Methanocaldococcus jannaschii DSM 2661: one gene and its partner. Each later gene encodes a partner of the first gene's protein in a complex. Links are inferred from orthologs where the notes say so. Each region holds a gene or a part of one and is shown on either strand. Other genes may lie near its edges. The genes, in order: MJ_RS02425 and tuf.

What was found.
Region 2: the proteins of MJ_RS02425 (region 1) and tuf are in contact, whole or in part, in a crystal structure (PDB 7CSL), measured with the Pyrococcus horikoshii proteins. The link is inferred for Methanocaldococcus jannaschii DSM 2661 from one-to-one orthologs. Residues at the interface, in WP_010884146.1 of Pyrococcus horikoshii: Phe4, Leu6, Val7, Val9, Arg11, Met13, Pro14, Thr15, Asp16, Pro17, Leu38, Ala39, Lys40, Glu44, Pro45, Ile46, Ala47, Phe48, Gly49, Leu50, Tyr56, Leu58, Arg60, Asp61, Glu62, Glu63, Tyr65, Ser66, Phe67, Asp68; in WP_010885563.1 of Pyrococcus horikoshii: Val16, Lys20, Ser21, Lys62, Arg65, Glu66, Arg67, Gly68, Val73, Ala74, His75, Ile88, Asp89, Ala90, Pro91, Gly92, His93, Asp95, Phe96, Lys98, Asn99, Gly103, Ala104, Asp227, Val228, Tyr229, Ile231, Val234, Val237, Val239.

Annotation. Positions count from the first base shown.
Region 1 is NC_000909.1:393,735-411,740, reverse strand. What follows is about bases 22-3,007. They hold MJ_RS02425 (elongation factor 1-beta), read right to left. Parts: upstream 1,657-3,007; coding sequence 1,387-1,656; downstream 22-1,386. Other genes in these bases: MJ_RS02410 (M20 family metallo-hydrolase), read right to left, coding at 2,556-3,007; mfnE ([5-(aminomethyl)furan-3-yl]methyl phosphate kinase), read right to left, coding at 1,898-2,548; MJ_RS02420 (zinc finger domain-containing protein), read right to left, coding at 1,675-1,839; rplV (50S ribosomal protein L22), read right to left, coding at 469-930; MJ_RS02435 (30S ribosomal protein S3), read right to left, coding at 22-443. Also shown: more of MJ_RS02435, read right to left, coding at 1-21; more of MJ_RS02410, read right to left, coding at 3,008-3,788; MJ_RS02405 (SLC13 family permease), read right to left, coding at 3,798-4,856; MJ_RS02400 (DUF1847 domain-containing protein), read left to right, coding at 4,881-5,462; mtnA (S-methyl-5-thioribose-1-phosphate isomerase), read left to right, coding at 5,462-6,451; MJ_RS02390 (DUF1894 domain-containing protein), read left to right, coding at 6,457-6,780; MJ_RS02385 (DUF1890 domain-containing protein), read left to right, coding at 6,782-7,228; MJ_RS02380 (phosphoribosylanthranilate isomerase), read right to left, coding at 7,225-7,893; MJ_RS02375 (CBS domain-containing protein), read right to left, coding at 7,907-8,467; MJ_RS02365 (cation diffusion facilitator family transporter), read right to left, coding at 8,945-9,796; MJ_RS02360 (MBL fold metallo-hydrolase), read right to left, coding at 9,806-10,576; MJ_RS02355 (hypothetical protein), read left to right, coding at 10,707-11,192; 7,8-didemethyl-8-hydroxy-5-deazariboflavin synthase subunit CofG, read right to left, coding at 11,164-12,240; eif1A (translation initiation factor eIF-1A), read left to right, coding at 12,561-12,869; MJ_RS02340 (serine protein kinase RIO), read left to right, coding at 13,153-14,007; MJ_RS02335 (KH domain-containing protein), read left to right, coding at 14,063-14,734; and 4 more genes. UniProt on the Methanocaldococcus jannaschii protein: Promotes the exchange of GDP for GTP in EF-1-alpha/GDP, thus allowing the regeneration of EF-1-alpha/GTP that could then be used to form the ternary complex EF-1-alpha/GTP/AAtRNA.
Region 2 is NC_000909.1:292,360-303,107, forward strand. What follows is about bases 6,310-9,221. They hold tuf (translation elongation factor EF-1 subunit alpha), read right to left. Parts: upstream 8,453-9,221; coding sequence 7,166-8,452; downstream 6,310-7,165. Other genes in these bases: MJ_RS01690 (hypothetical protein), read left to right, coding at 6,313-6,681; rpsJ (30S ribosomal protein S10), read right to left, coding at 6,778-7,083; MJ_RS01705 (selenocysteine-specific translation elongation factor), read right to left, coding at 8,807-9,221. In the rest of the region: speE (spermidine synthase), read right to left, coding at 195-1,076; MJ_RS01655 (LAGLIDADG family homing endonuclease), read left to right, coding at 1,219-2,010; speD (adenosylmethionine decarboxylase), read right to left, coding at 2,090-2,464; MJ_RS01665 (pyruvoyl-dependent arginine decarboxylase), read right to left, coding at 2,599-3,096; MJ_RS01670 (hypothetical protein), read right to left, coding at 3,368-4,042; fhcD (formylmethanofuran--tetrahydromethanopterin N-formyltransferase), read right to left, coding at 4,173-5,078; MJ_RS01680 (DUF211 domain-containing protein), read left to right, coding at 5,250-5,543; GTP-binding protein EngB, read left to right, coding at 5,639-6,286; more of MJ_RS01705, read right to left, coding at 9,222-9,733; MJ_RS01710 (NCS2 family permease), read left to right, coding at 9,889-10,748. UniProt on the Methanocaldococcus jannaschii protein: GTP hydrolase that promotes the GTP-dependent binding of aminoacyl-tRNA to the A-site of ribosomes during protein biosynthesis.

The DNA of each region.
Region 1 (18,006 bases):
CCAGCCATGAATTTTTCAGTTCTTGCTCTCTCTCCAGTTAATTTACCTGAGATAATGACTATAACCCCCTTAGCCCCAGCATTCATAACTCTTCTCACTGCAGTGTGTCCAACTCTTCTGAAGTGTAACCCTCTCTCTAATGACTGAGCAACTTTTTGAGCAACAACTTGAGCGTCTAAGTCTGGGTTTTCTACTGGTTTAACATCGATTTGTGGTTTTTCAACACCGAATTCTTTAGCTAATGTTTCTGTCAATTCTCTAATTCTACTTCCTCTTCTACCAATAACAAAACCTGGTTTTTCAGCGTAGATGATGATTTTTGTTCCTATAGGTGTTTTTCTTATATCACAGTGGCTGTATCCTGCTTTACTTAACTCTTTCTTGAAGTACTCATCAATTAACAATCTCTTAACATTTTCTTTAACAAATGTTCTTTCTATCATGGATTTCCACCTTTATATCTTATTTTTAGTGGTATTCTTCTAATATAACTTGTATATGGACTGTTTCTTGGAACTTAGGTGTAGCTCTACCAAATGCTCTTGGCATGTATCTTTTGATTGTTATTCCTTTGTTTGTTGAGATGTGTTTTATTCTTAACTTTTCAGTGTTTAAACCTTTGTATTCAGCATTTGCTTTAGCGTGTTGCAATATCTTTAAGATTGCCTTAGCTGCTTTAACTGGGTATCTACCAGCAGGCCATCCTAATTTTCCTTTTCTGTGCCCTACTTTCTTGCAGTGTCTTCTAAAGAGAACTGGTCTTCTCATTGCAATAACATCTTCTAAGAACTTTATTGCCTCATCTAACTTCATTCCATTTATTGATTTACATATCTCTCTTGCATGTTTTCTTGAAATTGGGATGTTCCTTCCCATAGCCCTTGCAGTTTTTTCAGGATTGACTTGTATCTTATATTTTAATTTACCCATCATTATCACCCTTAAGCTTAAAATGATTTAACTATATAGTGTCTTTCAAACTTCTTAAATAACTAAGGCACTAATGAACGCCTTCCAAAGGAGGGCGTTCAAACATTCCTTCATAAATTTTATTAATTTTGAAAGGCACTATAATCTTACTGTAAGAAGTTTATATACTTTTATTGTTGTTTAACTCATAACAACCCAGAATGCTATATTGTTTCATAAATATAATTAGGCTATCAACATTTAAATTGTAGAGCATTCTGGGAGTTTCTATTTTCCAATTATCCATTACAGTTCTGTTTATGATTATTTAAACTATGAATTTATCATCAGCGACGGTTGAGATTTTAGAATGTAAGAATATAAAATTTTTAAAGTGTTATATATAATTTACGAATAAATAGGAAACAACAAAACAAAAACAATTTTCAGTCCAAATATTCAAAAAAGTATTAAAATTTATGCTAATGAGACCTCTACTGTTTCAACACTCTCAACCTCATCAATTTCTGCTAAAGCATTTTCTATTGGCTCTGTTCCTCCTTCTCTTTCTTCCATTTCAATAACGGTGTATATAGCGTATAAACCAAAAGCTAATGGCTCATCAAATAATCCTCTTATAGCAACATCTTGCTTTTCTAAAACCTCTTTAATCTTTTCTTTTAGCTTCTCTTTATTAACTTCTGGACTTGTAGGCATAATTTTTATTTTTGCTAATACTGTTGCCATCTTTTCCCTCCAAAACTTTTATGGGCCTTCAAACCCGCATTTTGGACATTTGTATGGGTTATTTAACTTTCTGCATCTCTCACATCTTACAATCTCTACTTCTCCACAGTTTGGACATGGGAATTTTGTTGATTTCTCTCTTGGAGCAATCTCAGCATTACAGCTTATGCACACATATTTCATCTCTCCCACCTAATAAATTTTTTATTTAATGATAACGTCTCTTAAGTTTGTATCATGTTTATATTTTATCTATTCCAACGATTTTTGTATATATATTGTGTTTTCCTTCTAAAATATCCATAACTCTTTCTGGATGTCTGCCATTAACAACGTAAGCGTTCATTTTAAATTGTTTTAAAAGAATTGGAAAGGTCTCATCTACAGATGTTAAACCTTTAATGTCATTTGCATTAATAATATTTAATAGTTTCCCTCCTGGGAATTTGTCATATATGCCATCAACATCAGTTGCTATTATAACTTCCCTAACATCTAATAACTTTCCTATATATAAACTTAATGAATCTGATGTTATAGCCCAAGAATGCTCGGCAATATCTGTTGATAGCAAAATTTTTGAAGGTAATAATATAGCTATCTTTTCCTTTTCTATCTCTCTCTTTAAATCAAATAATGTATCATAAGCTTTTATATATCCAATTTCAGCATAAACCTCTCCAATTAAATCCATACATTTTATGGCAAGTTTGTGAGATAGTGAGTTTGAGATATTTAGAGCTTTATCTATCTTTCTAACAACATTTGCAAATTCTCCTCCTCCAGGAATAATAACTATCTTCTTATTATTTTCTTTTGCATAATTTTTTAATGCTTTTAATAATGGTTTTGCATCATAAGTTAGAGAACCACCAATTTTTACTATATGCATGTTCTCACTATTTCAAAATTTCATAAAACACTTCAGCCATCTTAACCAAATCCTCTATTTTAATATGCTCATTTGGTTGGTGGGCAGTCTCTTCTCCAATGCCCCAAACTGCTACATTATAGCCCTTATATCTCAAAAATGCCGCAACAGTTCCCCCACCCATTCCGCAAAGCTTAGCATCTCTATTCAAAACATTCTTTATAGCTTTTTTCAATTCTTTGATAATTTCAGCGTTTTCATCTGTGTAATTTGGATTTTCAGATTTTAATATTTCATAAGTTATCTCTGCCTTTATTGAGTTATCATAATGCTTAATATATTTTTTAAACTCAAAGTTTTTGATAAACTTATTTATAAACTCCAAAACTTCCTCTATTTTGTAAGTTGGCAAAATTCTACAATCAAAAACAACCTCTACATATCCAGGAATGGTGTTTGGATTTTCAACTTTATTTTTTAATATCGTTGGTTCAAAGGTTGAATACTCTGGGAGGAATATTGAATTAATTTCATCAAATTTCTCATATAAACCATTATATAACTCATTTGCAAAGTTAAAAGCCACTATATCAGCATTCAACCCATTTTCTGGTGTGCTACCATGACATTGCTTTCCTTTAATGTTAAATTTTATCCACAGAATTCCCTTCTCTCCAATCTCTACAAATTCTCCAGTTGGTGTTCCAAAGTCAGGAACTATGATTAAATCATCCTTTTTAAATATCTCATCTTCAAAGTTATTCAATAGATATTTTAAGCCATATTCACTTCCATCTTCTTCATCAGAGACAAAAATTAATGATAAGTTGTATTTTGGCTCAATATTATTTTCAAAAATCATTTTTAATAATAATAGAGAGGAAACAATCCCCTTATGGTTGTCCTCACTTCCCCTTCCATAAATTTTTCCATCTTTAATAACTGGCTCATAAGGATTTGTGCCCCATAAACTAATATCCCCCTCTGGAACAGTATCTAAATGAGAAATAATATGTAATGTCTTATCTCTTCCAAAATCTATTTTAAATACAATATTTGGCCTCTCAATACCATATTTATCTATGATGTTATATTCCTTTAAAGTGTAATTTTCTATATTGTAGCTTTCAACGTATTCCATTAACTTTTTCTTGACGTATTCTGCCTTTTCTTTTTCTCCTTTTCCACCAAATGAAGGATTTACTGAATTTATTCTTATTAAATCACTCTCTAACTTTATAGCTTCTTCTATTAAATCCATAATCTCCCTCTAAACCCAAAATATTTTAGCATAAGCTACCAATACAATCAAGTGCATTATATAAATTATTCCTCCAATTAATAAAAACCTTCCCACTCTCACATTTCCGTTGGATAATCTTAAAGTTATTAAATTGGCAAAAGAAGCAATTAAAGTTCCGTTACCTCCGATATTTACACCATAAGCTATTGGTAGCCAGTTTTTGTATAAATGAGATAGCAACACTGTAGCGGGCACGTTTGAGATTATTTGAGATAGTAAGGAGGCATAAATCATTAACATAACATTACCACATTTTATTGAAAATATATTAATAATTCCAATCCTCTTTAGTCCCTCAATATCAACAAATAGGAAGATGAAAGTTAGTAAAAACAGATAATCCACTTTAACCCTCTTATACATTAAAATTGCCAGTATTAAAGGAAGAATATATATAAAATTCAAATATCCAAAAACACATAACAAAACCAAAATAAAAGATAATATATAAAAAATCCACTCTTTTTTAAACTTAATGTCAATATTTATCTTAGTATCATACTTTTTAAATTCTAAGAATGGTAAAATAGCCAAAATTCCAAAAATTTCAAAGGGAATCATATTAATTATAAACTCTAAAGTTCCAATATTATAGAAATGAAATAAAAATAGATTTTGAGGATTTCCTATAGGGGTTAAGCCACTTCCAATATTTGCAGAGACACCCTCAAAGATAATGAGCTTTTCTAAATCCTTAAAAGGCATATTTGTGTATCTGTGAATTATTAGAGTTAAAGGGATGATGACAAATAAAGAGACATCATTTGTTATTAAAGAAGATAAAAACAGAGTTAAGAATATCAAAGCAATAAAAATCCTCTTAGATTTCTTTAAGATTTTTAAAGAAATATAGTCTAAAAACTTTGTATCTCTCATAATGTTTATGATAACCATTAAATAAAACAAGGAAAATATTGTTTTCCATTCAACAATATGAAATACCTCCATTGGATTTATTATATTCAATAGCAAAAGCAAAATCCCAATGCTAATAAACATCAAAAATATAAATGTATCAATCTTCATACTTTCCCTCTATGGTGGTTAATTATGAAATGCTCCCAATGCAATAAAAAACTTTGCTATACTGGAAAGGACTGCAAAAAGGATATAACACAAAAAATAATAGAAGAATATAAAAAAGAAGAAAATTTAAAGATAGCTGAGGTCTCAGCCTACATTGAAGCAACCTATTATATGAAAAAAACAAGGTTGGAAGAGATAATAGAGTTCTGCAAACTTATGGAATATAAAAAAATTGGTATAGCATTCTGTATTGGCTTAGAAAATGAGGCAAAAATATTAGCTAAAATTTTATCTAAGCATTTTGAAGTATATTCAGTTTGCTGTAAGGTTTGTGGGATTGATAAAGATGTTTTTAAATTTAAAAAAATCAACAAAGGAGAAAAAGAGGCTATGTGCAATCCAATAGGACAAGCGGAAATTTTAAATGAGATTGGAACCGATTTAAATATTATTGTTGGATTATGTATTGGGCATGATATCTTATTCCAAAAGTATTCAAAAGCTCCAACAACTACGTTTATTGTTAAGGATAGAGTTTTATCTCACAACACAGCTGGAGCAATTTATACCAAATACTATCTTAAAAAACTATTAGAGGGAAAATAATGACAAAAGATTTAAGACCGATAATATGGGATGATGATAAGAAAGAGCTAATTTTGATAGACCAAAGGAAGCTTCCAAACAAATTGGAGTATTTTATCTGCAAAACTTATGAGGATGTTGCCTATGCAATAAAAGACATGGTTGTTAGAGGAGCTCCAGCTATTGGAGTCTCTGCCGCTTACGGCTTAGCTTTAGCTGAAATTAATGGAGATGATATCTATAAAGCTTATGAAGTATTAAAAAATACAAGGCCAACAGCTGTTAATTTATTTTGGGCATTGGATAGATGTTTAACTGCTTACAAAGAAGGAAAATCAATCTTAGATGAGGCTAAAAAAATACATGAAGAGGATATAGAGACATGTAAAAAAATTGGAATGATTGGAGAAAAACTTATTGAGGATGGAGATACAATCTTAACTCACTGCAATGCTGGAGCTTTAGCAACATCTGCTTATGGAACTGCTTTAAGCGTTATTAGATTTGCCTTCTACAACGGCAAAAAGATTAGAGTTATAGCAGATGAGACAAGACCAAGATTGCAAGGGGCTAAATTAACTGCCTTTGAGTTAAATTATGAAGGAATTCCAGTTAAGGTTATAACTGACAATACAGCAGGGTTTTTAATGCAGAAGGGAGAGATTGATAAGATTATAGTTGGAGCTGATAGAATTTTAGCAGATGGAACTGTCTATAACAAAATTGGAACTTACAGCTTGGCAGTTTTAGCTAAATATCATAGAATTCCATTCTATGTTGCTGCACCATTATCAACGTTTGATTTAAGAAGTAGTGAGGAGGATGTTATTATAGAGGAGAGAGATGAGAAGGAAGTGGCATATATAGATGGGGTTAGAATAGTCCCAGAAGGAGTTGGTTGTTATAATTATGCCTTTGATAAAACTCCTCCAGATTTGATAACTGCAATTATAACTGAAAAGGGCATTGTAAAGCCAAATAGGGATGAGATTTTAAAGCTCTTTAGGTAGAGACTATGGGATGTATTGATAAGCTAAACTATGAAATTTTGTATAAAGGAGGCTTTAAGGAGTGTGCAGAATATATAAGGAAAAATTTCAAAAATATCAAAGAGATGGAAGCTGGATATGAGATATTTGAAGGAATTTTTTTAATTGGAATCCCTCCAATTCCAGTTGCCTACGAAGATAATTATGTGATATTCCCTTACACAAAACCATGCTATGGAACGTTTGTTTTAAAAATAAATCTTGATGAAATAAATAAAGATAAGAAAGAGGAGAAAAAAGAGAAAGATAAAGGCAAAAAAGGTTTATTATCAAGATTAAAGTTCTGGTGAAATGATGAGTGTCTTAGTTATAGTTGGATGTCCAGAACCTCCAGCTTTAATCCCTTCTGTTTTATATCTAACAAATCAGCTAAAGAAAAAAGGATTTAATGTCATTATAGCTGCAAATCCAGCAGCTTTAAAGCTTTTAGAGGTTGCAGATGATGACAAATACTATTTAAAAGGTGTTGGAGCTGTTGATATAGACGGAGGGCTTAGAGGCATTGAAGGTATTAATAAAATTATAAGTTTTGTCCATAACGACGGAGGAGTTAGTTATACTGTAACTTACAAAGCTAAATACAACAAACCTACCTATGCAATTGTCTTTGGAAGGCAGATAAATAAAGATTACGTTGAGACATTAAAAAACAGCAATATAGGGGTTTATACTGCAAGAGCCTTCCATAACCCAATGCCAATTGTAAATAGAATAAAGGAGATTTTAGCAAATCTTTAAACTTTTTTAATAACCTCTAAAAACTCATCTACCTTTTTTAAATCTTTCTTTCCACCGTAAGCTTCCAATGAAGAAGATACATCTATAGCGTAAGGTTTAACTGTTTTTATGGCCTCTAAGACATTATCTTTATTTAAACCACCAGCTAAGATTAGTGGTTTTTCTAAAGACTCTCTCAACTTCTTAGATACTGCCCAATTGTGTGTTTTTCCTTCAAGTTTTATGCTCTCTATCTTTGTATCTACCAAAATTGCCTCTACATATTTTTCATACTCTTTAGCAGTGTTTAGCAGAGTTTTAAAATCAATTTCTTCATCTTTAGGAATGTGGATAACTTTAATTATATGAGCGTTCAATTCCCCTGTATTTTTAAGTTTATTTAACTCTTTAACAAAATCTAAGCTCTCAAATCCATGTAGTTGTATGGCATTAGGTTTTAAGGCATTGTAAATCTCTAAAACTTCCTCTATGCTATTTGGCATCAATACAGTAACTAAGGATGTGAATGGAGCAACATATTTTTTTAACTCAATGGCTTTATCTAATGATATCTTTCTTGGTGTCTTTACTGGAACATCTACTATAACTCCAACTGCATGGACTTTTTTTGAGATATATGCTATATCCTCTTCATTAGTAATTCCACAAATCTTCACCTTAACCAAATCATCACCCAAACTATTTTATTAACATTATTTTCTTTTTTCTAATGTCAGATTCGCTATCTTTTTTATTATCCTTACCTTGGTTAATGTTTTGTATTTCTTTAGATTTATCACTAATATCTCCACTAGTAACCTCATCAATAATCTGCAATAGATAATTTACAAGTTCTTTTAAAGTAGAAATAATTTCTGGAGCAATTTTTATCAAATCTTCCTCTGTTATTACTCCTACGATTTTTCCATCATCTACAATAAATAATTCATTGGTTTTATATTTGTTCATGATTTCTAAAGCTTCATCAATGGTTGTATTTGGTGGAATAGTAACTAACTTACCTGAAGAGATATCTTCCACCTTAACCTTATCTGGAGGTAATTTTCTAATCAATACCTTTTTTATTATGTCTTTATCTGTAGCTACCTCAATACTCTCATGATTTGGTCTTTCACATACTACAAGAACACAGGGAACGTCTTGTTCAACCATCAATTTTGCAACATCATATACTGATACATCCCCACTAACTACTATTGGTTTTTTCATTATAAGCAGAACTGGAATCTCCCCCACCATTGTAACTCCCCAATTTATCTTGAAACTTTAAACATACTTTCCCTTTAAGATTTTGGATTTCTTAATTATTTTTAACTCCAATTATATTTATATCTTATAGTATTATAATAAATATTTGCATATTTAAGTATTTTTTAAATTTTTGTACATATTTAAATTTGGTATAGTATCGATTATACCGAAAAGTTTATATATAAGTTACACATACTTTAATTTCGCTTGTGGTTGAGGGCTCGTGGTCTAGATGGCTATGATGCCGCCCTGACACGGCGGTGGTCGGGAGTTCGAATCTCCCCGAGCCCACCATAATTTTAAGCCTTTTCTAAGTTCTAATTCCCTTTTGATGAAACTTTTTCTAAAAGTTTCGTTTGTATCTCCCCGAGCCCACCATAATTTTATTTTAGAAAAATTAATTTATTATTTTAAATATTTCAATTTAATATTTTTAAAATATCTAAAAACTTATTAAAAAACTAACTAATCTACTATATCCACATGAACATAGGCCCTCTCGACATTTTCCAAACTTTCTAATCTATTTTTAACTGCAACTTCAATATCGTGCATCTCTTTTGCTGAAATATTTGATGGAACTTCAACATGTAATTCAACATGGATTCTTGGTCCAACATAGTGAGCTTTTATATCATGCACTCCAATAACCTTATCTACATTCAAAGCTTCCTTTTCAATGAGTTCAAAGAATTTTTTAGGTGGAGCCCTTCCAGTTAAGTAATCTATATTGGTCAGACATATATCAAAGGCTACCTTTGCAATCATCAAAGCCACAATTATCCCAGCTATAGCATCCCCATAGTAGATACCAAACTTTTGTAACAACAACCCAACTAAAACTACAACACTGCTTAGAGCGTCACTTCTATGATGATAGGCATCTGCAATTAAAACTTGGCTATTTAATTTTTTTCCGACAAATAAGGAATATCTCGTCATTAACTCTTTAACAACTATTGATAAGATAGCAACTCCAACCATTATGGCATTTACCTCAATTACTTCCCCATAAATAATCCTCTCTACTGCAAACTTTCCAATCTCGTAGGCTGTGAAAAATAAAGCTAAACCAATAAAAAAAGAAAAAAGGCATTCAAATCTTGAGTGCCCATAGGGATGAGATTCATCCGGTGGTTTTGATGCAATTTTTACTCCAATAATCCCAATAATACTTGTTATAACATCCGATAAAGAGTGTATTCCATCAGAAATTAAAGATATACTTGAATAAACATATCCAATTATTATTTTTATCAATCCCAACAATATATTTCCAACAATACTCAAAATCAATGGCTTTTCTACCTCTCTCATAATCAGCCCCTAAATCCCAATTATCTTCCCCACATGCCCATAAACAAAGTTATTTAATTGAGATAATTTTGTTAAAGCTTTGAATCCAGTGCAGTGCATAGGCATAATCCAAAAATCTTGAGATTTGAAATAATCAACAATCCTATTTAAATAGTTATCTGAAACCCCTACTAAATGAAAACCTCCCAAAACTCCTTTAATTTCACTTAATTTTTTCCCATATTCAACTACATTTATAATTCCACTATGAGAACAGCCAGTAATTAAAATTCCTTTAGCTATTAAGAACATGTCATCATTTACCTCATCTTTTACTCTCTTTCCATCTTTAATACACTGAAACTCTTCCATCTCATATTCATATTCTCTTGGAACATATCCAGAGACAATAATATCTTTATCTATTTTATACGGCTCTTCAATAATCTCTAAATCAGCTTTTTTTAACAAATATTCTTTTATTTCTTCGTCAATCCCTATGTATCTATTGCCAGCGTATTTGTCTAAGAATGCATCTTTGTGAGCTATAACTTTCCCATTGATTAAATCGTTCTCTATAACATATTTTAAACCATCGCAGTGGTCGTAATGTCCATGAGATAAGACAATATAATCAAATCCTTCTTTTTCATTAAATAATCTCAAATTCTCTCTCAAAGTTATTGAGTTTTGTCCAGCATCAAATAAAATTCTCTTATTATTTATTTCTATCAAAGCTGAAAATCCATGTTGAGCAAAAAATTTTTTATAGGCAGTGTTATCTACCAATATTTTAATCATGATGTCACCAAATATTTTTTATAGCAGTTATGTTTGTGTAGCATCAGATTTATATTTTCCCGCATTTGAGGATAAATTAGTTAATCATCAAATAAATATTTTGTTATAGATTAAAAATTGGTGAATATTTATGAATCTCAATATTAAAGAAATTAAACAAAAAATCAATGAATGGAAAAATAGAGAATGGAGATGGAAAGGAAAAGGAAAAATTGAAATCAGATTTGTTTGTTTAATTGAAAGGGCTGAGAGCTTTAAGGAATTGGTAGATAACTTAGAAATAATCATCTGTGAATATGAAAAAATAAAACAGCTTATTGAAGATAAAGATATAAAAGAAATAGCCAAATTAAATCTATTCTGTGGAAATAACGTTTATGAAGAAATGTTAAAGGATATTTTAAGTTCAAATAAGTTCATATCTTTAACAATAAGTTTTGATGAGAACATAGCTTATGTTAAGTATATGGAAAGGGGAAAAGAGGAAGTTGTATATTTAGATGGAAAATCTGCCTATAAGGCCCTACAAATATTAAAAAATAGATATGAGAATATCTTAAAAAAGCAGATATCAATAATAGAGGACGCTATTCCTTTAACCATCCCATCTCAATAATCTTATTATAAACTTTTTCACTTAACCACTCTTCACTTATGTATTTATCATAAACTGGCAATCTCATCTTTAACTTTAACCCTAACTCCTCAGTCCATTCCCTCAACTCCTTTATTTCTGGCCACTCTGCCTCTGGATTAACGTAGTCCCTTGTTAGTGGAGAAACTCCTCCCCAATCATCAACCCCTGCCAATAAAAACAACTGCCCCGTCTCTCTATTTAAATTTGGAGGAATTTGGATTGAAATATCATCTAAAATCAACTTTGCTAAAATAATAACCTTTAACATCTTTATTGGTGATGGCTCTTTAAAATTCTCCATTGGAATGCCTTTCTTAGCTCTAAAGTTTTGGATTATAACTTCCTGTATATGCCCATACTTTTCATGAATTTCTTTTATTTTAAATAGTGAATCAACAATTTCCTCATTTGTCTCTCCAATACCAATTAATAAACCAGTTGTGAATGGAATCTTTAACTTTCCAGCATTTTCAATCATCTCTATCCTTAACTTTGGATGCTTTCCAGGGCTGTGTTTGTGGGCAATTGTATTCATTAACCTCTCTGAAGCATTTTCCAACATCAAACCCATAGATGCATTGACATCTTTAAGCATCTTTAACTCATCATAATTTAAGATTCCACAATTTGTATGTGGAAGGAGAGAAGTGTTATTCAATGTCCATTCCTCTAAATCGTAGAGATATTCTAATATATTATCATAACCCATTGATTTTAATTGTTCTTTAATCTCTTTATTTTCATCTACGTGTTCCCCAAATGTAAATAACGCCTCTCTACATCCTAATCTATCTCCCTTTAATAAAATCTCTTTAACTTCATTCGGCTTCATTAAACTTGGCTTATCTTCTCTAAAGATGCAGTATCCGCACTTATTTCTGCACCACTTTGATAAAGGTATAAAGACGTTTTTTGAGTAAGTTATATATTCTCTCTTAAATGTATTATTGATTTGAGCTAATTTATCTAATATATCCTTAGAAGACGTTGAGTTAAGGAAATTAATTGCCTCCTCTCTACTTATCATCCTATCCACCTTTAATATTGAAGAAATTTAAATAACACTAAATTTTATTGTCAATCAACACATATATATAGTGAGAGTATATAAAGTAGATATTACAAACCCATAGACACAAAAATCTAAGGTTTATTAAATAGGACTTAAGCACTTTATATTGGACATTTGGAATTTAGATACCAAAGGCACCAATATTCAATAGAAAAGATTTATTACTGCGTAAGACCTATTAAAACACTCAATTTTGAAATTTTGATAGGATAACAAAACTATTAATATCAACAAACACAAAATAAAAATATTAAAAATAAAAAAAAGGTGATAAAATGGCTGAACAGCAACAAGAACAGCAAATTAGAGTAAGAATTCCAAGAAAAGAAGAGAATGAGATTTTGGGGATTATAGAGCAGATGTTGGGAGCAAGTAGGGTTAGAGTTAGATGCTTAGACGGAAAAACAAGATTGGGAAGAATCCCTGGCAGATTAAAGAATAGAATTTGGGTTAGAGAAGGAGATGTAGTTATTGTAAAACCATGGGAAGTTCAAGGAGACCAGAAGTGTGATATCATTTGGAGATACACAAAAACACAAGTTGAATGGCTTAAAAGAAAAGGTTATTTAGATGAGTTACTATGAAACTTTAAGAAAGTTACATGAAAACTCTTAAAGAGTTTTCATAGCCCGAAGCTACGCTTCGGTTTCATCAAAGCTAACACCTCCTTGCTACGCTCGGAGGTGTAAATTAAATTTGGGGGTATATCCACAGAACTTTCACAGCTTTATAATATTCAGTTTGGAACTTTGACGCCTTTTAGGCGTCCATATCAATAAGGATACTTTCCTGTGAAAGTTCTGTGCCAATAGGGGGCGAAGCCCCCTATGGAAAGAAAAGGTTATTTAGGTGAGTTGTTATAAGGTGATGCCTATAGCTAAAAATATTGATGATGAACTCTATGAGTTAAATAAATTGCTTAGTGAAAAAGAAGAGTTTCAATTGGATAGAGAATATCAAAAAGAAATTTTAGAGAAAGAGAGGAAGTTTTTAGAAGATTTAAAGACCGCTAACGAAGTTTTTGATAAAAGAACCTTAATGACTTTATTTAGTCTATTAGCTGGAAAGCATTTAACTGAATATATAGGGATAGTTAATTCTGGAAAAGAGGCAGTAGTATTTAAAGCACGAAAGGGAAAGTTTTACAGAGCAGTTAAGGTTTATAGGGTAGCCACTTGTGATTTTAAAACTATGAGTAAATATATCCAAGGAGACCCAAGATTTCATTTAAGGAAGAGTAGTAGAAGGCAAATTATTCATGCATGGGTTGAGAAGGAATTTAGAAATCTAAGAAGGGCTTCTGAAATTATAAATGCCCCAAAGGCAAGATTAAGAAGAGAAAATGTCTTAGTTATGGATTTTGTTGGTTATAGAGGAATTCCAGCTCCAAAACTTAAAGATATGCAAGATTTAGATTGGGAGAAATATTTTAAAATTATAAAAGAGAGTATGAAAAAGCTTTATGAAGAAGGAGAGTTAGTTCATGGAGATTTGAGTGAATACAACATATTGGTTAAAGATGATGAGCCAGTATTTATTGATTTTTCTCAGAGCGTTATAACCCAACATCCTTTAGCTCATCCCTTACTTATTAGAGATTGCATAAATATATGCAATTTCTTTAGAAGGAAAAGGGTTGATTGCAATTACAAAGATTTATACAAATATATAACTGGAAAAGAGATAGACCCAATTGATGAAGCGATGATTAAGCAATTGTAAATTAGAATTCTTATTTCTAATTTTTATTTTATATGGTTTTTATATGGTGATAATTATGGTTTTTGGAAATATTGGACAAGATAAGAGCATTGAGATTTTAAAGATTCCAAAGGATAGAGTAGGAGTTTTAATAGGAAAAAAGGGAAATGTTAAAAAAACCATTGAAAAAGAGCTTGGAGTTAAGTTGGAGATTGATGCCGATGGAACAGTAACCATCTATGGAACAGATAAGCAGAAAGACCCCTTAGCTGTTTGGAAGGCAAGGGATATAGTTAGAGCTATTGGTAGGGGATTTAATCCAGAAATTGCTCTAAAATTGGTTAGTGATGAGTATGTTTTGGAAGTTATAGATATTGAGGACTATGCAAGTTCTGATAACAGCATAAGGAGATTGAAAGGAAGAGTTATTGGTAAAGAAGGAAAGTCAAGAAGATACATAGAGAGCTTAACTGGAGCTAACGTCTCTGTTTATGGAAACACTGTAGCAATAGTTGGAGAGCATGAGCCAGTTCAGATAGCTAAAGAGGCTGTTGAGATGCTCTTAAGAGGAGCATCCCATGCAAAGACATATAAATTCTTAGAGAGGGAAAGACAGAAGATTAAAAGGGCAAGATTTGAGTTATGGAAGAAAAAGAGTGATGTTGATGAGTTATATGAGAAGATGAATCCCAATTATGAAGAGATAGAGATTGAAGAAGATGAAGATGAAATAGAGGATGAAGAATAAATTGGTGATGAAATATGCACTTAGTAGGAGTTTTAGACATTGCCAAAGATATATTAAAAGCAAATAAAAGATTGGCTGATAAAAACAGAAAGCTCTTAAATAAACATGGTGTTGTTGCATTTGACTTCATGGGAGCTATTGGTAGTGGAAAAACCCTACTAATTGAAAAGTTGATTGATAATTTAAAAGATAAGTATAAAATAGCCTGCATTGCTGGAGATGTTATAGCAAAGTTTGATGCTGAGAGAATGGAGAAGCATGGGGCTAAGGTAGTGCCTTTAAATACGGGTAAAGAATGCCATTTAGATGCTCACTTAGTAGGGCATGCCTTGGAGGATTTAAACTTAGATGAAATTGATTTACTGTTTATAGAGAACGTTGGAAATTTAATCTGCCCAGCTGATTTTGATTTAGGGACTCATAAAAGGATTGTTGTGATTTCAACAACTGAAGGGGATGATACGATAGAAAAACACCCTGGCATTATGAAAACAGCGGATTTAATAGTTATCAATAAGATTGATTTAGCAGATGCCGTTGGAGCTGACATAAAAAAGATGGAGAATGATGCTAAAAGAATAAATCCAGATGCAGAAGTTGTTTTATTAAGTTTAAAAACAATGGAAGGGTTTGATAAGGTTTTAGAGTTTATTGAAAAGAGTGTTAAAGAGGTTAAATAGGACTTTCGCAGGGATAAATGTTTTATTTAAATGAAGATGCCTTTGGGCATCAAATTACCTTAATAAAATATATAAACTGCGAAAGTCCTATTAAAGAAGCATAAATAATCCCATCACTCCCAATATAGAACTGAGCATAATCCTTAAATGCTTTGGAGAAATCTTTTGATTTATTTTTATCCCCAATTTTGATGAGTAGATTATTGGAATAGCCATAATTAAAGCTATTGGAATTGAAACATACCCGATATTGTAGATATAGCCCTCTGTATTAGCTGTTAAATATGATATGAGCCCACCAATTGAAGTTAATGGGATAACACCTACTGAAATTGCGACAGCTCTTTTTACGGGATATTTTGCCATTGCTAAGATTGGAATTATAACTATTCCTCCACCAATGCCAAATAATCCAGATAGAAACCCAGTAATAACTCCACAGAGAATAAAAGGTTCCAATTTATCTTCTCTATCTGAGATTTTATCAATATGATGAGATTTAGCCATATAAATTGCATTTGCTATTAAAAAAATTCCAAATAACTTTTTCAATATAGCTGAATCAATAAAATTAACAACTAAAAACCCACTAAAATAAGAAAAAACCAAGCTAATAATCCCAATTGTTATTGATGCCTTCCAATTTATATTTTTAATTTTTGCATGCCTAAAGATTGAAATTATCGAATTTATAAAAACTACAAACAAAGATGTTCCTACAGCAAATTTTACTCCATCTGGAATGCCAAAATAATCAAAAATAAATGTTAAAATTGGAGCTACTAAAAATCCCCCACCAATACCAAACAAACTGCCTAAAATCCCCACTATAAATCCAACAATAATTAGTAAAGGTAACAATAACAAAAATTCAAATTCCAATTTAATCACCATAAAAATAAAATACTAACTTCAAATACTGAATCTTTTATTGCTTCTCTATATATAAGTTGTGGTTGTGTCAATATACACCACAGACAGTATTTTTTAATATAAACATTAGCACAGTATTTTAAGGAAATTTGAATAATACGTTATACACCCATAACTGTCCTAAACAAGTCTCTAAGTCCTGGAGCCAATCCAAGAGCCATTATGCAGAGTTTTATAATATTCTTTATATTTTCATCCTCAACTTCTTTATTTAAAATATATAAAGCTAATAAAATTATTAAGAGCTTAAAAGGAATAAAGGCATAAACTCCAAAAGTTTCCATCAAAAATCTTGGAATTGGATGTTGTTCCCAATAACCATAAACTCCTATTCCAATAGTTGTTGCAGAAGCATCAATCAACTGCCCAATCACAACATAATCATCAATCTTTGACTGTATGATATTTAATTTTAAGGTTTTATCTAAAAATTTAACTAAATAATAAAATATTCCAACTAAGATTCCAACGTATAAAATTGCTTCCAAATGAGTTATATGCTGTAAAAACACGAATAAAAAATACAACAATAGAATTAACCCAATAACTGCAGATGCTTTATAATACTTCTCTTTAAATACCAATCCAGTAGTTAAAATCGTTAGTATAAAAAATCCACCAATCAAAAACACTATGCCTGGAGTTATAGTTAAAAAACTTCTCTCTATGTAGCCACAATCAACCAAAGCCCTCATTAGAGCAATTAAGACAGTAAAAACAATCCCTGGGATTGCAAATTTCTCATCAATGTTTATATTTAACTTTCTCAAAGCTTTATAAAATAAATACAAAGCTAAAGCTAAAATAATCCCATAAGTTATTTCTTGAACTATATTATAGCCAGTTCCTTTCTCAGCTGGTTCAATATAATACTTGTAGATAAAATTTTTTATTTCTTGAATCATCCTTTCCCTCAAAATATTTATAAGATGTTTTATTAATGTGATATTTATTAAAGTTGAAGTTTTTGAATAATGAGACAGAACTAACTTATAATACAAAAATTTTAAAAATTATTGAAGAGAAGTTTTTATAAGAAATCGATTGAAGCTGAAATTTTAGTAGAGGTTTTACTTTACCTTGAATTATATTTATAGTTTTATTAATGGTGATTTTATGAGATTTTTTAATAGAGAAAAGGAAATAACTGAAATTTTGTCAATTTTAGAGGGAAATCCGGATTTAGTTTATTTTGTTTATGGTCCATTAAATTCAGGTAAAACTGCACTAATTAGCGAAATAATTAACAATAGGATAGATAAGAATAAGTATGTTGTATTTTATATAAACCTTAGAGGTATTTTTATCTCTAAATATAAAGATTTTATTGAAGTATTATTTGAAGAGTATGAAGAAGATAGAAAGCCAGTAGAAATTATAAAGAGTTTGATAAAGGACGTTCCTTCTTTATGTGGTATTCCAACACCAAAAAATACATTAGAAGAAATCTTGAAGAAAAAGACAACTAAAAATGTCTTTAAATACATAACTAACGTATTAATGGATATTAAAAAAGAAGGAAAGCAACCAATAATTATTATTGATGAGTTACAAAAGATTGGTGATATGAAGATTAATGGATTCTTAATTTATGAGCTTTTTAATTATTTTGTTGATTTAACTAAAGAATTGCATTTATGTCATGTTTTTTGCCTAAGT
Region 2 (10,748 bases), 110 kb from region 1 along the record:
GGATTTTTGTCATATTTTACATATAATGTAATAAAGAATGTGCAAGTATATATTAACTCTCTGACGATTTTTAGATATTTTCAAAAATCAACCATATAGATAGTCAAACACATATTTAAAAATATTTAAAAATAAAATGGTTAAAATGGTAAAAATTCGAAATGAGTGTATAAATAAAAAAGACGAAAATAAAATTATTCAAGAGCTTTTTTAACAGCATCTTTTAAAAATTTAGGTGCTGCTAAAAATATTCCCTTATGGACTTCTTCATCATAGTATTTAGTTTCCATATCTTTTAAAGCTTCTTTTATTCTTGCCTCATCAACTTCTAATGGGTTGTATTTTTTAGATGCTAATGTAAAGCTCCAGAATCCACTTGGATATGTTGGCATTGGGTAGGTGTATGGCATAATTATCTTAAATCCAGCATCTTTTAAATATCTGCAGATATTTTGTATCAAATCTAAGTTATACAATGGACTCTCTGATTGCTGAACCATAATTCCATCATCATTTAAACATTTAAACACATTTTTATAAAATTCTTTCTCAAAAAGCCCCTTAGCAGGCCCAACAGGGTCTGGACAATCAACAATAATCACATCATACTTCTTCTCTGTTTCAGCAACATACTTAATTCCATCTGTTATTATCAAATTTACCTTCTCATTATCAATTTCACAGCTCAATTTTGGCATATACTTTTTACAAGCTTCAATAACCTTTTCATCCAACTCTACAAAATCCACTGTTTCAACTGATTTATGCTTAACAACTTCCCTAACAGTCCCTCCATCCCCTCCTCCAATAACCAAAACATTCCTTGGATTTGGATGGGTGAAAAGAGGTATGTGGGATATTAATTCATGATAAATAAATTCATCTCTCTCTGTTGTCTGAAAAGTGTTATCTAAAATTAATGCCTTCCCAAAATCATAGGTGTCAATAATCTCTATCTCTTGAAATCCTGATTTCTCCCTATATAAGATATCCTTAACTCTAACTGAAAGAGCTACATTGTTGTTATGATACTCTGTAAACCAAATATGGCATTTAAAATCATTATTTTGATTCACTCTACATCACCTTATTTATTTTAGGAGGTGTAAATATAATAGTTATAAATGGAGTAATGTTAATTAAACCTTTTGTCTATAAAAATTTTTGCATGGTGCTATTTATGGGTAAGAAAAATCCTAAAATTGATGATTTGAAATTTTGGAATTATATAAAAAGGGATATTCTGCAAGAACGATTGCAAAAATATTGGGATGTAGTAAATCAACAGTATGTTACAGATTATATAAATTAGGTATAACTCCAAGAAGAGGTTTAGATTTGAATCCTCAAGAAATTATTAAGTTATATCAAAATGGATATACAACTACTGAAATAGCAAAGATTATGAAGTGTAGCCATGAAACGATAAGAAGAATTCTAAGAAATAATAATATCGATATTAGAAAATCATCTGAAAGCTTAATAATCAAAAATACGAAAAAAATAAATTTAAATCCTTCAGAATCGTTAGCTTACATATTGGGAGTTTTAAATGGAGATGGAAGTGTAAATAAGCAGGAAAGTAATTATGTGATTGAATTAAAAGTTACAGATAAGGATTTTATAGAAGAATTTAAAAGAAATCTTGAAAACATTGGCTTCAAATACATAAATGAATATGTTAGGAAATTTGAAAATAAAAAAGACCAATATGTTGTAAGAGTTCGTTCAAAAGGTTTCTATTATTGGTATAAAAGTCTTAATGTAGATTACTATATGAATGTAATTGGAAATAACGAAAAACTAATGATTTCTTGGCTAAAAGGATTTTATGATTCCGAGGGTTCAGTTGTAATAAACAAAAAAGGAAATTATGTATATAAATATGTCAGTATAGCGAACACTAACAGGAATCTAATTGATGTTTGTTGTAGTTTCTTAGAGAAATTAGGAATTGAGTATTCAGTTTATTGTGAGAAAAATAACAGATATAAATCTGGATACCTCTGAAGAATATACATAAAATCCAACTCTTTAGAAAAATTTAAAAAATTAATCAACTTTAGAATTGAAAGAAAAGCTAAAAAGCTTATTTAAGTTCAAAAGTCCCATTTTCCATTAATCCTCTTTTTAAATCAATTATTTGTATTGATTTTGGTTTTAAAAACTCTCTTATAACTTCTAATGCCTTGTATGGGTCTGTATGCTCTCCACAGGTAAATACATCCAAGGCGGCATAGCCATACTCAGGGTAGGTATGTATTGCTATATGACTTTCCGCGAGCACAGCAACTCCTGTAGCTCCTTGAGGAGAGAATTTGTGAGTTCTTACACAAATTAAAGTAGCTCCACATGCTTTTACACTATCTACTAACATCTTTTCTATGCCCTCAATATCGTCCAATGCCTTTGGGTCGCAACCCCATAACTCTAATATTAAGTGTTTCCCTAAGTATTTTAACATGCTTTCACCTCCAAATTTGGTAAATAAAAACAAATTAATGTAAGAAACTTTTAGAAAGTAAAAATTATCTTTAAATTATTTTTACCTTAATAGTTATAACTTAATTATATTTAACTGTTAATGTTTTTCGAAAATTATTTATACCACAATGCAGCTGCAGCAAATGCACATCCTAACTTTTCAACAGTATGCTCAACTGCAATTGATTCAATTCTATCCAATTCCCAGCCTCTCATCTCAAAACCAATCTTCGCCATCTCTCTAACTGTTTTTTCAGCCTCTTTTTTTGAGCATTTTCCTTCATACTCCATTATTAAACCACATAAACTCTTATCTTTTGGAATAGCTACACTTATTGCAGCTGATATTGTCTCTCCTGGGACATCGCTAATGATGTATCCATAAGCTGTTGGAACCAAAGCTCCCATTGGTAATTTAGGCAAAGGAACGATTTCAGCTTCTGGAGGCATTATACTGCTGATTCTAATTAAATTGACATTCCCTATGCCTGCATTTAACAAAGCTCCATCAAAAGCGTTTAGTGGTGTTTCTCCTTCACTACTACCTGCTACTAAGGAAACTGTGTTTGGTAATTTAAAATAAGCATGGAGAGGGTTTATCTCAGCATTCATTCAACGCACCTCCAAAAACACATGTTTTTCTCAATTTATGAACGAGTATATATAATAGATGTAAGATTTTTTAGTGTAAATAATGATTACTCATATATAAACTCTTCGGTGCTGAAATAAATTAAAATTTTTTGAGCTTTTATGTAAAAAAATAGGATATTATGAACTATTTTCGATTAGATTAGGAAGGTATTAGCAAAAAAGAAAATTTTAAAAATTTTAAGACCTTTAAGTGTTAAAATAAATTTTGTTTGTTATTTATTGATTATCCTTAAATTAAGAACTCTTTTTCTTTTAATATATCTTCTACTGTCTTTCCTAAGTAATCATCCTTAGAGACAACTCCATAAGGATAAACAAAAACCTTATCCTCAATATTTATTCTTGGATACTCTGGCTCTATAATTACATCCTCTAATAAACATCTCTTTAAATAGTTTGCTGTTTTTGTAATGTTCATTAATCTTGGTGGTTTGTAAGGAGGATTGTTTTTTAAAAACTTCCACTTTGTTCCATAATAAACAATATAATCTGGGTTAAACAATAAAACAACCTCTCCATGTATCTCTAAAACTAAAGTCCATGAAAAAACCCCTCTTGTAAAACCCAACAATCTTCCCAAATAGGATGTTTTTGGTGTCTCATAATAAACCTTCAAAGTTCTACCAACAATTCTTGATAATGCCTCTTTAATATGCACATTCTTCGGGTTTGTTGGTAGAGAAGTTTTTGGAATGACATTTATGGGAACACAGTTGAGTGGTTTAACCATATGTAGTGCCAAAAGAGGATAGAAATAGATATGCTCTTTTTTGTTTTTCATTACGATGCCTTCTATGGGACCGTTAAAATCAGCCTTCAAAACTTTACCTCTATAAGTATTAAAAGATTTATTTAGTGTAAATTCTCCAATCATATCCTTTCTTAATGCATATTTTGGCTTCAAACCAAAAACCTCCTATTGGTTTTTATAAATTTAAATTCCACAGCCATTTATATAATTTAAATTATCAACTATTTAAATTTTGTTTTTATCTCTATTATAAAAAAGAAATTAAAAAGTAAATAGAGTAAATTTATTCAAACAACTCTCTTAAGTTAAATTGATATTTACCTAACTTACCTCCATAGTTTCCAGCTGTAATCTTCTTAACACCTTTAACTCTTGTAGCTGCTAAGATACCCTGCTTCATAGCCTCTTTAACTGATTCCTCATCAACACCATCAATAACTATCTCATAAACTCCATTTACATCTTCTGGAATTTCTGAATCTTCAACAACACCCTTCAATGTTGGACACATCTTGTGGTTTGTTGTAGCAACCATGAACTTGTATTTTGGATTACTTGCTCCAACTTTACTACCAGAAGCAACAACTCCTCCTGGGAATGGAGTTATAACGCCATCAACACTTGCAATAGCATTAACTGCAGCTTCAGCAGCGATTAAGGCAGAGGCGTTTGTATCTGCCATTATAAAGAAGTTTCCTCCAGCAACTCCTTTCTTAATTCCAAACTTAGCTTCAGTTATAAATTCCCCTCCCATGATTGGGATTTTATAAACTTTTCTTCCATATAATTCATCTTTCTTCTCATAACCGTCTCCGAAAAACTTCAACTTAAATCCAACCTTTAACTGCTCATCAGCCATGTCTCCCATAGCATCAAAAATAGCAGTTGTTGGACATGTTAAGACACACTGCCCCAATCTCTCTAACATTTGATGCTCTAACTCTGACTTTTTAGGGTGGCATATCTGTATTATAAATCCTGGTCTTCCATCTGGTGTTTTTGATGGAGGGACATATTTCTCAATTCCTGCTTCTGCTGGACACATTATAACTGAACAACCAAAACCTGTTGCCTCTGTAGCTGCAATCTTAGCCCACTTCTTTGTAGCTGCTGTTATTAAAACTCTTGAAACCCATATTGGGAATGCTTCTGCAAATGTATCTTCAATATATACTCCATTTATTTCCATAGTTTCCCTCCATTAAGATTTTAACAATTATAGTTTATCTTAGGGGCTATTAATATCTTATCATTTGGTTTTTAATATTCGATAAATCCATAAATAAAAATATATCAACAATAATTTTAAATAATCTAAGTATAGGTAATATAACAATTAAAAAGATTTAGAGGGATAGAATTGAACGGCATTAGGAGAATTGTTTTAGATATATTGAAGCCGCATGAGCCAAAAATAACAGATATGGCATTAAAATTAACATCATTATCAAACATTGATGGGGTTAATATTACAGTCTATGAAATAGATAAAGAGACTGAGAATGTTAAAGTTACAATTGAAGGGAATAATTTAGATTTTGATGAGATTCAGGAAATTATTGAAAGTTTGGGAGGGACTATTCACAGTATAGATGAGGTTGTTGCAGGTAAAAAGATTATTGAAGAAGTTAGAACACCACAAGATAGGCATTAATAGAGGGTCTTTCAAAACTTTTTAGAATAACTAAGGTATTAATCTTTTTTACTTATTTTAGATAATTTTAAAACCAAATTAAATTGTGTGAGACTATGGACTTTTTTGAGAGATATAAGAATTTAAAAGAAAAGTATGAAGAAAAAAAGACAAAGCCAAAAGTTATTGTAGTTGGGAGAAGTAATGTAGGTAAATCCACTTTTGTTAGATTAATGACTGGAAGAAAAGATATTAGAGTAGGAAAAAAGCCAGGAGTTACTTTAAAAATTAATGAATACGATATGGGGGAGTATATTTTGGTGGATATGCCTGGCTTTGGTTACATGGCTGGACTACCAAAAAAAGTGCAAGAGAAGATTAAGGATGAGATTGTTCATTATATTGAAGAGCATGCTGATGAAATAGCTGCTGCTGTTCAAATTATAGATACGAAATCATTTTTTGAGATAGTTGAAAGATGGAAAGGGAGGGGAGAAATTCCAATTGATTTAGAGATGTTTGACTTTATAACTGATTTGAAGATTAGCCCGATTCTTGTAGCTAATAAAATGGATAAGATAAAGAAAGAGGAATGGGATGCAGTTTTAGATGGCATCTGTGAATATTTAAAATGCCAGCCACCATGGCATCAGTGGAAGTTTATAGTCCCAGCCATATTGAAAGAGGGTAAAGGAATTGAAGAGATAAAGAAAAAGATTCTTGAGAGGGTTAGATTGTTTAAAAAATTAAGAGGAATAGAATAATTATTGAATAGGTTGGTTGTGATAAAATGACAAATAATGACAAAATTGTTGCAATAGTAACCTCAATAGCTGTTATTTGCATATCCCTAACTGTTATATTCTGCGATACCTTAGTATTAGCAGTTGGTGTTCCTACACTTGTTTTGTTGTGGCTTGTATTTTTAGGATGGATAAACAATAAGAAATTAGATAAAGGAGAGATGAGGAGGGCAATAACTGGCAGTATCGTTATAGCATTTTTTATTATATTGATTGCTATATCCAAAAATCCAGATATATACTCTAACAATAAAGAAATTTTCTCACTATTTTTTGGAATGGTTACTACGATAATAGGTTATTATTTCGGATACAGAAGTGGAAAAGAATCAAAAAATTCATCAGGAAACGAATAAATTATATTAAAAAAGGAATTTCGTTGCAATCCTCATTGTTCAGATTGCAACGTTTTTGCCTATGAAATTTTGTTTATTAAAATAACCACACTAATTTTATTTGAACTGTATCTCTATTTGAACATTGTCAGGGATTCTTATTTTCATAATGTGTCTTAAAGCTCTCTCGTCTGCATCAATGTCAATTAATCTTTTGTGGATTTTCATTGTCCATCTGTCAAATGTTGATGAACCTTCTCCATCTGGACTCTTTCTTGTAACAACTCTCAAGACCTTTGTTGGTAATGGTATAGGTCCTGAAATATCTACTCCTGTTTTTTCAGCAATCTCTTTTATTTGTCTGCAAATTTCATCTAAAACTTTGTGGTCTGTACTTGATAACTTGATTCTTGCCCTTTGCATACTCTCCCCTCTCAAATGCTTTAAAATATTAAAAAAATATAAAATGGGATTTAAAAGCTATTAAAAGGGAAATTTAAGGAATTTATTTGTTCTTAGCTTTGACATCGATTGCCATACCTGCAGCGATTGTCATACCCATATCTCTGATAGCGAATCTACCTAACTGTGGAATTTCTCTAACGTTTTCAATGACCATTGGTTTTGTTGGTTTGATTTTGACTATTGCTGCGTCACCAGTCTTTAAGAACTGTGGGTTCTCTTCAATGACTTGCCCTGTTCTTGGGTCTAATTTCTTCAACAACTCAATGAATGTACATGCAACCTGTGCTGTGTGTGCGTGGAAGACTGGTGTGTAACCAACTGTAATTGCTGTTGGGTGCTGTAAGACAACGATTTGAGCTGTGAATTCTTCTGCAACTGTTGGTGGGTTGTCTGGGTGCCCACAAACGTCTCCTCTCTTAATATCTTTCTTACTGACTCCTCTAACGTTGAATCCAATGTTGTCTCCTGGTTCTGCTTGTGGAATTTGTTCGTGGTGCATCTCAATTGACTTAACTTCTCCGCTAACTCCTGCTGGTTCGAAGACAACTTTGTCTCCTGGTCTTAAGATACCTGTTTCGACTCTTCCAACTGGGACAGTTCCAACCCCTGTAATTGAATAGACATCTTGGATTGGGATTCTTAATGGTAAGTTTGTTGGTTTTTCTGGTGGTTGGAATTTGTCTAATGCTTCAACTAATGTTGGACCTTTGTACCATGGCATGTTTTCTGATCTTTTAACGACGTTGTCTCCTTTCAATGAAGCTGTTGGGATGAAGTCAATTTGGTCTGGGTTGTAACCTAAGACTTTTAATAACTGCTCTGATAACATCTTTTTCATTTTTTCGTATTCTTCTTGGCTGTAGTTAACTGTATCCATCTTGTTAATTGCAACTGCAATTTGCTTAATACCCAATGTTCTTGCTAAGAACATGTGCTCTCTTGTTTGTGGCTGAATTCCTGTCTTGGCATCATTAACATCAACAACTAAGACAGCAGCGTCTGCCTGTGAAGCTCCTGTAATCATGTTTTTAATGAAGTCCCTGTGTCCTGGACAATCGACGATTGTAACTTCATATTTTTGGGTTTCGAACTTCTTGTGAGCTACGTCAATTGTAACCCCTCTTTCTCTCTCTTCTTTCAAGTTGTCCATGACGTAAGCAAACTCGAATCCTGCTTTACCTCTCTCTTGAGCTTCTCTTTTTAACTTCTCTAATAACTGTGGGTCGATAGCTCCACTGTCGTATAATAATCTACCGACTGTTGTTGACTTACCTGCATCGACGTGTCCAATGAATGCTACGTTTAATACTGGTTTTTGCTTTGCCATATTTCATCACCAATTTACCTTCTTTTTTATCTTTTTTATTTTTATTATATTTATTCTAAAATGGTGTTAAGTTAAAACTTAACAGGGTAGGAATATAAGAATACAGAATTTGTGGTGATATAAGTATTAAATAGGGGGTATATATATCTTTTGGTTATGCAAGAATCTTATGATTAACTCAACATTTCATAAATATAATTGTGATAATGATACTATATAATATTTTAGTATTGTGCTATTTTTATAGTTCTGTTCTTTTTAAAAGTTAATAAAAGTTATTAAGGAAATTTGAACTCCTTCCTAAAGGAAGGAGTTCATCAGTGCTTAGTTATTGCAAAAATATTTTGAAAAGAACTATAATTTTCCGACACCCAATATCCTAATTTTTGCACTGCCATCAATTAAACATAGCTTATCTCCAACATCGTAAGCTATTTCTTTTTGCAGTGAAAGCTTTATTTTGTTTTTATTCACTTCCTCAACAACACATGAAACACTTTGCAAACCAACAATTATTTGGTAGTTCTCCCCTTCCTTTACAGTTTTTTGCATGAATGGGTTCCAGTTAATGTTGATTTCAATCTCTTTAGCAACTTTTAACTCTCCATTTGATAGTATCATTCCTCTATCTAACTCATCTGTAGTTATTCCTTTTAAAGCTAAACCTACTCTATTCCCAGCTTTTGCCTCTTTAAAATCATTATCATGGATTTGAATGCTCCTAACCATTGCCATTTTATCTGTTGGATAGACCCTCAAATTGTCATGAACTCTTACAGTTCCACTCTCAACCTTTCCTAATATAACAGTTCCAACACTTCTAACAGTAAAGTAGTGGTCTATTGGAATTTTAACAAAGCCGTTATAATCTCTCTCAATATTTAAATTAATCATCTTTTCCCTAATGTTTATAAAATCTCTCTCTAAGATTTCAAAGTCCTTCATTGATGTTTGGGATATTATATTTTTCAACATGTCTAAATCAACATATTCACCAACAACAAAAGCTCCATTATTTATTCCAAACATATCCAATGCTAAAAGTGTCTCTCCTAACTCTCCTGTAATCTCATCAATAAAAACTAAGGCATAGTCCATCATGTTTATTTCATATATTAAAGGGTTTATTCTATCTGGATATCTTGTTGGCTCTACATAACAAACTGCCTTATCTCCCTGTTTGTAATTATATAAAGTTATGTCTGTTGAAGTTCCTTTCTTCCCTAATTCTTTTCCAACACCTTCAACATGTCCAAATAACCCTACTGTCAAACCTTCCATTTAATCACCATAATATTTTTTAGTAGCCCAATTATTCTCTCTAAAGAATTAACTATTTAAGAGCTAACTATAACCTTATTATTTTATATTAATTGAAGATTTTATAAAACATTAGATTACATAAATAAACCATTATAACAAATGGAGGGGTGATTATGAAATTTGTTGAAAAATACTTTGAATTTGAGAAGTATGGGACTAATCTAAAGGTAGAAACCCTTGCAGGAATAACTACATTTATGACCATGGCATATATAATATTTGTCAATCCACAGATTTTGAGTACTGCAGGTATGGATTTTGGAGCAGTTATGGTTGCTACTTGTATTGCTTCAGCAATTGCAACTTTAGTTATGGGATTATATGCAAGATATCCATTTGCCTTAGCTCCAGGAATGGGATTAAACGCTTATTTTACCTATGGGGTTTGCTTAGGAATGGGAATTGATTGGAGAGTTGCCTTAGGTGCTGTTTTCATCTCTGGAGTGCTCTTTATAATATTAACATTAACAAAGATAAGAACATGGATTTTTAATGTTATTCCAAATGCTATAAAGTATGGAACTGCTGTTGGTATTGGTTTATTTATTGCGTTTATTGGGTTAAAAAGTGCTGGTATCATAGTTAGTAGTAAAGCTACATTAGTTACATTAGGGAATTTAATGGAGCCATCTACACTGTTGGCGTTGTTTGGGATATTTTTGACATCAATCTTAGTTAGTAGGAATGTTATTGGAGCTATATTAATTGGAATTATAGTAACTTCGCTAATAGGAATGATTTTAGGAATTTCACCATTCCCAGAAGGAATATTCTCAATGCCTCCATCAATTGCACCAACATTCTTACAGCTTGATATAATGGGGGCTTTAAACTTAGGTTTATTGACAATAGTCTTGGCATTCTTCTTTGTTGATATGTTTGACACTTTGGGAACTTTAAGTGCTTTAGCCTCTCAGGCTGGATATTTAGATAAAGATGGAAAACTGCCAAGGGTTGAAAAGGCTTTAATGGC